DNA from 2 places in the Lysinibacillus sp. NPDC093692 genome. Region 2 is predicted to be linked to the other one. Evidence: riboswitches for the same ligand, from Rfam matches in the RefSeq annotation. Region 2 holds a riboswitch; the other holds the start of a gene.
What was found. Region 2 has a riboswitch for S-adenosylmethionine ahead of ACQKN4_RS08515 (cyclase family protein). Riboswitches for the same ligand answer to the same signal wherever they lie in the genome.

Region 1: another riboswitch for S-adenosylmethionine. It lies ahead of ACQKN4_RS21835 (bifunctional homocysteine S-methyltransferase/methylenetetrahydrofolate reductase); the one in region 2 lies ahead of ACQKN4_RS08515 (cyclase family protein).

Annotation. Positions count from the first base shown of each region.
Region 1 is NZ_JBNNUW010000027.1:29,353-35,387, reverse strand. It holds gene ACQKN4_RS21845 (globin-coupled sensor protein) at 1-509, shown strand, start outside; gene ACQKN4_RS21840 (protoporphyrinogen oxidase) at 753-2,141, shown strand; SAM riboswitch class I at 2,267-2,366, shown strand; gene ACQKN4_RS21835 (bifunctional homocysteine S-methyltransferase/methylenetetrahydrofolate reductase) at 2,708-4,555, shown strand; gene metH (methionine synthase) at 4,548-6,035, shown strand, end outside.
Region 2 is NZ_JBNNUW010000006.1:66,525-72,559, reverse strand. It holds gene ACQKN4_RS08535 (aldo/keto reductase) at 1-690, shown strand, start outside; gene ACQKN4_RS08530 (winged helix-turn-helix transcriptional regulator) at 745-1,128, opposite strand; gene ACQKN4_RS08525 (MFS transporter) at 1,239-2,423, shown strand; gene ACQKN4_RS08520 (hypothetical protein) at 2,772-3,179, shown strand; SAM riboswitch class I at 3,340-3,444, shown strand; gene ACQKN4_RS08515 (cyclase family protein) at 3,571-4,308, shown strand; gene ACQKN4_RS08510 (DedA family protein) at 4,353-4,958, opposite strand; gene ACQKN4_RS08505 (Cof-type HAD-IIB family hydrolase) at 5,061-5,834, opposite strand.

The DNA.
Region 1 (6,035 bases), on a different contig from region 2:
TTAACTCGCTTGATGGTATAGCGGAAAATATTACACAGTTGGCAGATATGTCAAGGGAAATGGAATCGATTATGAATGTTGTGACAAATATTGCTAATCAAACAAACTTGTTGGCTTTAAATGCGGCAATAGAAGCGGCTCGCGCTGGAGAAGCGGGTAAAGGCTTTAGTGTTGTTGCAGATGAAGTGAGAAAGCTATCGATTCAAACAAAGGAATCTGTCACATCGGTTGCGACTTTACTACATAAAACGAATGAGCGGACTGATAAACTTGTTCACTCGCTTAGTAATATTCAAGAAGAGGTAACTTCTGGTGAGGAAAATATGGTTCAAACGGAAGGTCAATTTACTAACATATTGGACGCTATGACCGAAGCCAAAGAACAAAATGGACAGATGGAAAAAGAAGTACAAGCAATAGTAGAAGTACTAAGTCAATTAGGTATTGCTTTTAATGAAGTGAAAAATTCCGCTGAAGAACTAGCTAGTTTTGCACAAAATTTAAATTAATGAAGTGAAAAGCTATAAATAACACTATATCAACTATTAATATATACGATCCGCTAGGTAGATAAAAGATACCGGTGAAAATATGCTGTTAAATTCAATATATACTAATTGAACATAGAAAAAAATGGAGCTATCCCATGTGCTGGATAGCTCCATTTTTGCTAAATTTGTAAAGGGTTTAACGTAATTTTCGATAAAAAAAGTTTATACTGAAATTAAGAACTAAAAATAGGGGCGGTTAATATGAAAACAGTTGTTGTATTAGGTGGCGGAATTACGGGTTTGTGTACGATGCATTATTTACAACGCCAAGTTCAGGAGAAAAACTTACATGTAAAGCTTGTACTCGTTGAAAAAAATACATACCTTGGTGGCAAGCTTCATTCTGCATATGAACAAGGCTTTATCTTGGAAACAGGTGCTGATTCTATAGTAGCGCGTCATAAAGGTGTTATGGAATTAGTAGAAGAACTTAATTTTGAACAAAATCTTGTGTATAACGAAACGGGTGTTTCGTATATTTACACAAATAATGAGCTACATGCTATCCCAGCGGATTCAACGTTTGGTATTCCTATGAGCTTACAATCTCTTGAGGAAAGCACGCTTGTATCAGAGCAAGGTAAAAAAGAAGCATTAACGGATTTAACCATGCCAAATGAAGGGTTTACTAAGGAAAGTTCGATTGGGGAATTTCTAACGTACTATTTAGGTGAGGAGCTTGTTCAAAACCAAATAGCGCCCGTACTTGCAGGTGTATACTCGGGAGATTTAAATCAACTTTCAATTGCTTCCACTTTACCGTATTTAATCGATTACAAAAACGATTACGGTAGTATTATTAAAGGCTTTGATGCAAACAGGGAACAATTTTTGAAAGCCGCTAATAAAAAATTTATTTCATTTAAAAATGGTTTATCATCACTAATTGATCGACTTGAAGAAACATTAACGGATGTAGAAATTATAAAAGGGATTGCCACTACAAGTGTTAAAAAGCAGGAGAATCAGTACTCCGTTACATTAGCAAGCGGTAAAATAATTGAAGCAAATCATGTTGTCATGGCACTGCCAAATGAAGCGGTACAAAGCTTAGTGCAGGATGAATCTTTGAACGGCTATTTTGAACAATTCAATACTGCATCCGCCATTACGATTTACTTAGGGTTTGATGTACCCGATAATAGATTACCGGCGGATGGAACAGGCTATATTGCGTCACATAATTCAGATGTTATTTGTAATGCAGCAACGTGGACAAGTCGCAAGTGGAAACACACGTCAGCAGAAGGAAAATTACTAGTTCGACTTTTTTATAAGAGCATTAACCCTGAGTATGAGAGATTGCGTTTGATGTCAGATGAAGAGTTAGCAGCGGTTGCTCTAGAGGATGTAAGAAAAAGCTTGGGTATTGAGGAAACACCAACAATTGTGGATGTGACAAAATGGATCGACCAAATGCCAAAATATGATTTGGCACATCGTGAAGCGTTGCAAGGTCTCGTACAAGAGCTTGAGAAAAACTATCCGAATTTATCAATAGCGGGGTGCTCTTATTTCGGAGTAGGCATAGGTGCGTGTATTCAAAATGGTAAAAAAATTGGTGAGGAGCTTGCTGAAAAACTATCGTAATTGTTTGATTTAAATCAAAATCTGGTATTTTTCGTGAAGTTTTACCTCTGTTCTGTGAAATAGTCTTGACTCAATCGTTCGTAAACGATATGATTCTTTTAATTATTTAAAAAATTCATACAACATTCTTATCAAGAGAAGCTGAGGGACTGGCCCTATGAAGCTTCAGCAACCAACTTATTGTCAGGTGCTAAATCCAGAGGACCATAGTGTCGAAGATGAGAAGGAAAAAACAATGACGAAACGTTAAAGCCTTCTTTTTTTGTAAAAGAAGGCTTTTTTATTTTAACTTCTTTCAGCGGGTACCAAATATCCACTGAAAGAAGTTAAAGCCTCCGGCGGTTGTCACGGAATCGGAAAGGAGTGCTTTGGGGATGTTAGCCTAAAACCATCGCACCCATGCGATAATGGCTAACTGACCTGCATCGGTAAAAACGCCACCTCCTGTGGCATTACCGAAATGACCGACATCGTGTCGGCCCTCGTGCAGGCCTAAGCACAAAGCCGATTCCGGATGCAATTATGCCGAGGCATAATTGATAAATAAAGGAAGAGAGGCTAGTTTTATGGGATTGCTTGAAAGGTTAAAAACGCATGTTCTTACAGCAGATGGTGCAATTGGTACAGTTTTATACGGCTATGGCTTGGAGTATTGCCACGAGGAAATGAATATACAAAGACCTGAATTAATTGAAAAGATTCATAGAGAGTATATAGCGGCAGGTGCCGATATTATTCAAACGAACACTTACGGAGCTAATGCCATAAAATTAGCCCGCTATGGATTAGAATCTCGTGTGCAGCAGTTTAACGAAGCTGCTATAACGATTGCAAAACGAGCAGCGGCAGATGGTGGACAATTTGTCTTAGGTACTATTGGGGGAATCCGTGGTATTCGAAAAAGCGATGCAACGTTAGAGGAAATCTTAGCAACAGTTGATGAGCAGGCAACCGTTTTACTTGCAGGAAATCCAGATGGCCTTTTACTGGAGACATATTATGATTTTGAAGAGTTAACAGCGACTTTAGCAATGCTACGAGCTAAAACGAAATTACCGATTATTGCTCAAATTTCTATGCACGAACCAGGGATTTTACAAAATGGAATGAGCTTAAATAACGCTTTACATGAACTTGAAGCGCTAGGTGCTGATCTCGTAGGTGTTAACTGTCGCTTAGGTCCCCACCATACAATACAAGCATTTGAAGGTGTAGAGCTTCCTAAGAAAGCATTTATGTCAGCGTATCCGAATGCGTCTCTTCTTGATGTAGAGGATGGCCGTGTCGTTTATGAGTCGGAGGCAGATTATTTTGGTCGAGCAGCTGTAGAGCTTCGTGATCAGGGGGTACGTTTAATTGGTGGTTGTTGTGGTACGACACCAAAGCATATTGCTGCAGCGAAAAAGTACTTAGAGGAGTTATCCCCAGTCGAAGAAAAGTATGCAAAGCCAGAAAAAGTAGAGATTGTCCGTGAGGCTGAGCCAGCAAATTACGAACCATTACATGTAAAAGTAAAACGTGAACGCTCCGTTATAGTGGAGTTAGATACACCAAGACATTTAGAAATTGAAGGCTTTATTGCAGGAGCAAGAAAAATATATGAGGCGGGCGCAGATGTAGTCATGATGGCAGATAATTCACTTGCTTCCCCAAGGATTAGTAATGTCGCAATGGGTGCCTTACTGAAAGAAACACACGGGGTACGACCGTTAACTCATATAACATGCCGGGATCGTAATTTAATTGGACTTCAATCACATTTAATGGGATTAAATGCACTAGGCATTCACGATATTTTAGCAGTGACTGGAGATCCGACGAAGGTGGGCGATTTTCCAGGGGCCACAAGCGTTTATGACGTATCTTCAATGGAGCTAATCCAATTAATAAAACAGTTAAATGAAGGTGTATCTTTCTCGGGGAAACCACTTCGTAAAAAGGCGAATTTCTCTGTAGCGGCAGCCTTTAATCCTAATGTACGTGTACTAGATCGCGCGGTATCTCGATTAGAGAAGAAAATTGAATATGGCGCAGATTATTTTATTTCGCAGCCTGTTTATACAAAGGAAAAAATCGTGGAAATTTACGAGGCGACAAAGCATTTAGAAACACCAATTTATATAGGCATTATGCCAGTAACGAGCTATAAAAGTGCGGAGTTTTTACATCATGAAGTGCCAGGTATCAAACTATCCGATGATGTGTTAACCCGTATGAAGGAATGTGGCGATGATAAAGAACGCGCAACACTAGAAGGAATTGCAATTGCTAAGGAATTAGTAGAAGTAGCAGCGGAATATTTCAATGGTATTTACCTCATCACACCATTTTTACGCTATGACATGACACTAGAATTGATGAAATTTATTGAGCAATTGGATGAACAGAAAAAAGGGGTAAGTATAAATGGCTAAGCACTTGATTGAAGAACAACTAGAGAAACGAATTTTAATTCTTGATGGCGCAATGGGTACAATGCTACAAAATGAAAATTTATCAGCAGAGGATTTTGGCGGCGAGGAATATGATGGCTGTAATGAAAATCTCGTGCTAACTAGACCAGATGTGCTTGAAAAAGTTCATAGAAAATATTTAGAAGCTGGAGCAGATATTATTTGTACAAATACATTTGGAAGTACACCACTTGTATTAAATGAATATGATCTTGGTGCGAAGGCAGAAGAAATCAATACACGTGCTGTGGAAATTGCACGCAAAGTAGTAGATGAGTTTTCTACATCCGATTGGCCACGTTTTGTAGCGGGGGCTATGGGACCAACTACAAAAACCTTGTCAGTTACAGGTGGTATTACATTTGATGAGTTAGAGGAAAACTTCTATGTTCAGGCCAAGGCATTAATCGAAGCCGGAGCCGACGTTCTGTTGCTAGAAACTAGTCAGGATATGTTGAATGTTAAGGCAGGAACATTGGGGGTATCTCGTGCTTTTAAGGCAACTGAAAAAGAGCTACCTGTGATGATATCGGGAACAATTGAACCGATGGGAACAACATTGGCCGGTCAAACAATTGATGCTTTTTATATTTCCATCGAGCATATTAAGCCATTATCAGTTGGCTTAAACTGTGCAACTGGACCAGAGTTTATGACGGATCATATCCGTTCACTAGCAGAGCTTTCAACAGGCTATATTAGCTGTTACCCGAATGCAGGCTTACCTGACGAGGAAGGTTGCTACCATGAGTCACCTGAATCGCTGTCACAAAAGCTAAAAGGCTTTGCAGAAAAGGGGTGGCTAAATATTATCGGAGGCTGCTGTGGTACAACTCCAGCACATATTGCTGCTATTCGAGAAGTGCTAAAGGACCAAAAGCCTCGTCAATTACCAGATGCCACACATGGTCATGTAGTTTCTGGTATCGATCCATTGGTGTATGACGATTCTATGCGTCCGTTATTTATTGGTGAACGGACAAATGTAATCGGTTCTCGTAAGTTTAAAAATTTAATTATTGACGGGAAGTTTGAGGAAGCTGCAGAAATCGCGCGTGCCCAGGTGAAAAATGGAGCACATGTTATCGATATTTGTTTAGCAAACCCTGACCGCGATGAACTAGAAGATATGCGTGGCTTTATGCAGGAGGTTGTAAAAAAAGTAAAAGTACCTCTTGTAATTGACTCGACAGATGAAAAAGTAATTGAGGAAGCACTTAAGTTTTCTCAAGGGAAAGCGATTATTAACTCTATAAACCTAGAGGATGGCGAGGAGCGCTTTGACGCAGTTTTACCGCTAGTGAAAAAATATGGTGCTTCTTTAGTAGTGGGGACAATTGATGAGCAAGGCATGGCGGTTGATCGACAGCGTAAGCTTGAGATTGCTGAACGTTCCTATAAATTGTTAACAGAAAAGTGGGGTATTGCTCCTGAAGATATT
Region 2 (6,035 bases):
TATGGCAATGAAGCAGGGGTTGGTGAAGGTATTAGGCAGGCACTAACAACTACTGATTTACAGCGTGAGGATTTATTTATTACATCCAAAGTATGGAACGATGACTTGAGCTATGAAGCGACAATTGCAGCATACGAGGAAAGCTTAGAAAAATTAGGGCTAGATTATTTAGACCTCTACCTTATTCATTGGCCAGGTAAAAATAAATATCAAGAAGCTTGGAAGGCACTCGAAGATTTATACGAGCAAGGGAAAATTAAAGCAATTGGCGTATGTAATTTCCATACGTCACATTTACAGGATCTTCTTAAAATAGCACGTATCACACCTGTTATTAACCAAGTGGAATTCCATCCACATTTACAACAAGCTGAGCTACGTTCATTTTGCGAAGCGCACAATATACAAATGGAAGCTTGGGCACCGTTAATGCAAGGTGGGCTTCTTGATCACGAAACTATTTCAACAATAGCTGAAAAATACGGGAAATCAAATGCTCAAGTTATTTTACGCTGGGATATTCAAAACGGTATCATCACAATTCCAAAATCTGTGCGTAAAGAACGTATGATTCAAAACGCTGATATTTTTGATTTCACCCTAACTGAAGAAGAGATGGCGATCATTAACGCTATGAATCTGGAACAACGTGTTGGCCCAAATCCAGATGACTTTGACTTTGCTCTATAAACGGAAAAAAGAGACTGTCTAATTTTCTTCTCAGACAGTCTCTTTCCAATCTATTTAAGATGTATGCATCATCGCGATATCCTCATCACGTTGCATTAACAGTACATCTTCACCTTTATCTTGTAGCTTTTCGATATGTTTTTCACCCCAAGTGCAAAGGACGTTCAACACAGGGTCCATCTCTTGACCATAAGGTGTTAGCGAATATTCAACTTTTGGCGGTACTTGATTGAAAACCTTGCGATTAATTAAACCAGACTGCTCTAATTCACGCAATTGGCTCGTTAGCATTTTTTGCGAGATGCCTGGAATCAATCGGCGGAATTCATTCGTACGAATCTTACCATGGTGGTTAAGATGACAAAGAATAATAGGTTTCCATTTGCCCCCAATGACTTCAAGAGTGGCTTCAACACCAATATTATAAACTTTTTTCATTGTAAACCTCCTGAAATATTCAAAAGTAACTAAAAGTACTCTATACAACTTTTAGGCATGTATGAATATTACAATACACTATACAAAAAATCAAAGGAGATAGTAATAGAATGAAAGAAACAAAAGTTCCGAATGCTAAACTAACATTACTCGCACTTGCAATCAGTGCTTTTGGCATTGGCTCAACAGAATTTATCAGCGTCGGACTCCTCCCATTAATAACAGAAGATTTTGGTATAACGTTAAGTACTGCGGGTTTAACCGTATCCATATATGCACTAGGCGTAACTATTGGTGCACCGCTTTTGACAGCATGTACATCAAGCTTTAGTCGGAAAAATGTGTTACTGCTCGTCATGGTACTTTTTATTATTGGTAATTTACTCACAGCTCTAGCACCCTTATTCTCATTACTAATAATCGGCCGTGTTATTTCAGCATTAGCACATGGCGTGTTTATGTCTATTGCCTCTGTTATCGCTGCAGATGTTGTGGAACCTAATAAACGAGCAAGTGCAATAGCTTTTATGTTCACAGGGTTAACATTAGCAACTGTCACAGGCGTCCCGCTAGGAACTTTTATTGGACAAGTAACTGACTGGCGAATGTCGTTCTTTTTCATTGTTGTTATTGGTATTATCGGATTAATTAGTAATGCCCTGCTTGTACCTAGTCAATTATCTAAAGGAAATCCAATATCTATTCGAGATATCGGGAAAATCTTAGGGAATATAAGAATGCTACTAATTCTCTTTATTACCTCAATTGGATATGGTGGCGCATTCGTAGTATATACGTATATTTCCCCTATTTTAGAGAAGTATATGGGCTACTCACCGAAAGCAATTGTCGTGATCTTAATCGGATACGGTATTTGTGTTGCAATCGGTAATACATTAGGTGGTCATTTTGCGAATAATAACCCTTTACGTTCTATCTTTATTATCTTTATCGGCTTAGCACTGGCTGTACTCGGCATTGGCTTCTTTTTGGAGTCATCAATCATGGGATTATTAATGGTCCTTATGATGGGTCTATTTATGTTTATGAATGTACCGGGATTACAGCTTTATGCCGTTCAGCTTTCAGAAAAATATATACCATCAGCTATTTCAATGGCTTCCGCATTAAACATTTCGGCCTTTAACATTGGCATTTTTATAGGGTCATACATTGGAGGATTCATCATTCGCCACCAATCATTAGCACATACACCTATATACGGATTCGGCTTAGTGATGCTTGCAGCAGCTACTACATTCCTATGGTTAATCTTTGATAGAAACAAACAATAGTCCCCTTGCTTATAGGATCAAAAAACAATGAAAAGGACATATTTGTCAATGTTATAGCACTTTAAATGAGGATAATTTCCGTTCTAAGCTACTTCGCTTTCGCTCAAAAAATCTGTGGCTAATGTTTTTTTATCACTATAAATTAAAGTGCCATGCCAGAAGATACATGTTGATTGGAGTGGAGGCTGGGCGACTCCTCGGGGATCAGCGATGACGGAAATCAATCCCTCCTTTTGCAGAGACTTGAGTACCTTTTCGCTCAGGCTTTTCAAAGCATTTGCCATTAACACCTAAAGTCTTTGTTGTACATAAGATAATGTATCAACTATAGGATAGGAGGAAATTTAGTTGTATTACAATCCTTATCCGTATTTTGTCTATCCTAATTATTATCCGGCATGGGTAATGGCAAATCAACCAACTACTCAACAACCTTCTAGACATCTAGCAATGCCTGACCCAACGAATAGAAGTCCATTTCCATCCATCAATACAGTGAAATTAAAGACTTCCGCGAAACGAGTCAAGATTATTATGCAGCAAGCACAATTACTTACGGATAAAATTGATGAATCAGAGCAATTTGCACATGATCTTATGAACGCAGCGCAACTATCAAATAAAACAGAAGTTGAAAAATTAATTACGTCAACGGGCGTTACGATAAAATTCGAAACTACCTATACGCCAGATGGCATTCGTATAATATTTACTGATAGCGGCTGTTGTAAGCTTACATTAGCTTTGAGTTGGTGAAGAGTTGGCCCTTTGAAGAGGGCCTCTTTTTGCTTTTCGCATGCTTTTGGAGGTTTTGAAGTGTTGAAATTTTTTAACCTCGTATCCCTATTGAACTTGTAACCTATAAATATGCTAAATTATTTGTAAACTTTATTTCTGAAAATTTTTATATCGTATTTTCTTATCAAGAGAGACGGAGGGATTGGCCCTATGAAGTCTCAGCAACCAGCCTATAGGTATGGTGCTAATTCCAAATGGCATAATTTAGCCTTGAAGATGAGAAGACTTACTGCATTTGCTTTGCACAAGAGTCCTCTTCTACAAGGAGGACTCTTTTTTATTTGCTCTTTAACGTGAATGATACGCAAAGAATCGCACCCAAAATATGCACAGAAAGCAGGGAAATAGTATGGCAAACGAACTTTTACAAGCAATAAAATTATTGAAATCAAAAGAATGGGTTGATTTAACACATACATTCGGTCCAAACTCTCCTCATTTCTTTATGTTTGATGATGCAAAATTTGAAACATTATTTTCACATGATGATGGATTCTTTGCACAACAATTCTCTTTCCCTGGACAATACGGAACACATATCGACCCACCTATCCATTTCGTGCAAGAAACACGCTATTTAGAGGAATTGGAGCTAAAAGAACTAGTACTCCCACTAATCGTTATTGATAAATCGAAGGAAGCTGAAATTAACAACGACTACACGTTAAGCGTTCAAGATATTCTTAACTTTGAAGCTGAATATGGAGAAATTGAAGAAGGTACCTTTGTTGCGCTGCGTACAGATTGGAGTAAACGTTGGCCAGATAAAGAGGCTTTCAGCAATAAAGATACCGATGGCAATAATCATATTCCTGGCTGGGGATTAGAAGCTTTGCAATTTTTATTCAACGAACGAAAAGTAAGTGCAATCGGCCACGAAACTTTTGATACGGATTCAGCAACAGATTTTCGTAAAAACGGTAAGTTAGACGGCGAATATTTTGTGCTTGACCAAGATACTTATCAAATTGAGCTTATGACAAATTTGGATAAGCTACCTCCAAAAGGCGCCGTTATATTCAATATTGTGCCGAAGCCTGAAAAAGCATCTGGATTCCCTGTTCGTTCATTTGCTATATTGCCTTAATATAGCAACAGGTCTGATTCAATAAATATTGAACCAGACCTTTCTTAATCATTTATATTAGTGGGATTCCTTTTTTTAAAAACAACATAAACGATCAGCATAATTATTATAAACAATACTATAAGATAAATGCTGTAACGGGATAAATATGCCTCAACATAATGCCATTTCTCACCTAGTACATTACCTAAAGTAATAAACGTAAATGTCCATATAACTGCTCCCGTATACGCAAAGAAAGCAAATTTTTTATAAGGATAATTATTAATAGCGGCAATATATGCTGTAAGATGGCGCACACCAGGAATAAAATATCCTATTAATAATAATCCCGGCCCTATTTTTGCAAATAACTCTTTAGTAAAATCAATTTTCTGCTCAGTAATATGAATTTTCGAACCGTATTTTTGCAATAAAGGTAGCCCGAATCTATAGCCTATATAGTAGCTCAAAGTAATTCCTCCTACCGCACCTACGATAGCGCTGATTAAAGCAGGAATATGTGCAAGCGTTTCTCGATAAACGCTATACCCTACATATGTCAAAAATAATTCATCAGGAAGTGGCAGCCCGACAATCCCCCCAATTAGGACAAGAATGATGCCAAAATATCCATAATGTTCAATAAGAGATTGCACATGCTGCGCCATAAATCCATCCCACCTAAAGCATAATAATTTTTATAGTTAGCTTTATCATAACTCAATGGAGACAACATTATGAGTGTTATGAATTCAATACAGTTTTTTCCATTAAATGATTCCTAGCTCACGAAGAGCATAATCAATACCATCTTCAGTTGATTTCTTTGTTACAAAATTAGCGATATTTTTTAATGCTTCACTACCGTTACCCATTGCAATACCGAAGCCGACCTGCTCTAGCATATCGATATCATTATCTCCATCCCCAAAAGCAAGTGCTTCATCAGGACTCAAGTCGAAATATTCTAGTACAGCTTGAACAGCAATAGACTTAGAAACATCATGCTGCAAAACATTTGTTATGTTAGGATGCCACCTTTTAAATAATAAATGAGGAAATGTGGAGGTATACTTTTTCTCAACATCCTCATCACCATATAAACACATTAAATACACTTCTTTCGTTCCAATATCTTCATTGATAACGGGAAACTCTCGCAAAGATAATGTTTCTTTCATAGCTTTTAATGTCTCTTCTTCTTGAACGTTATTCATTGATAATGTTTCTGTAAAAAACGATAGACTTTGTTTATTTTCATCAGCAAAAGCCTTCACTACTTGGACTACTTCTTTGGCAATCGGTATTTTATGTATGACTTGATCTTGGTGCTTAACATATGCACCATTAGCTGTAATAAACGTCTCTATTCCTACATTCCTTAAATCCTGGCACATTGATAAAGGTCTTCCTGTAGCAGCTACAATATGAATTCCTTTATCCTTTAATTGTTGAATAGCGGTCCTTGTACGTTCTTGCATACGACCATCTTCATAATTAACAAGCGTTCCATCTACATCAAAGAATACAATTTTATAATCCATCGTTTGCTCCTTTTCATTTTACATATTAGATGTAAATCTAGCAGAGGAATAACACCAAAGCATGGGGGATGATTTCCGTTCGGCAGGGCGCTTTGCTGCTGCCGCTACGCTTTCGCACAGAGTAGAGCTTCCTGGGGGCGTCCGATGAGCCGCTTCGTAGCTGCCCAAGGATTTGCCCAGCCGGAACGAAGATTACCCTAT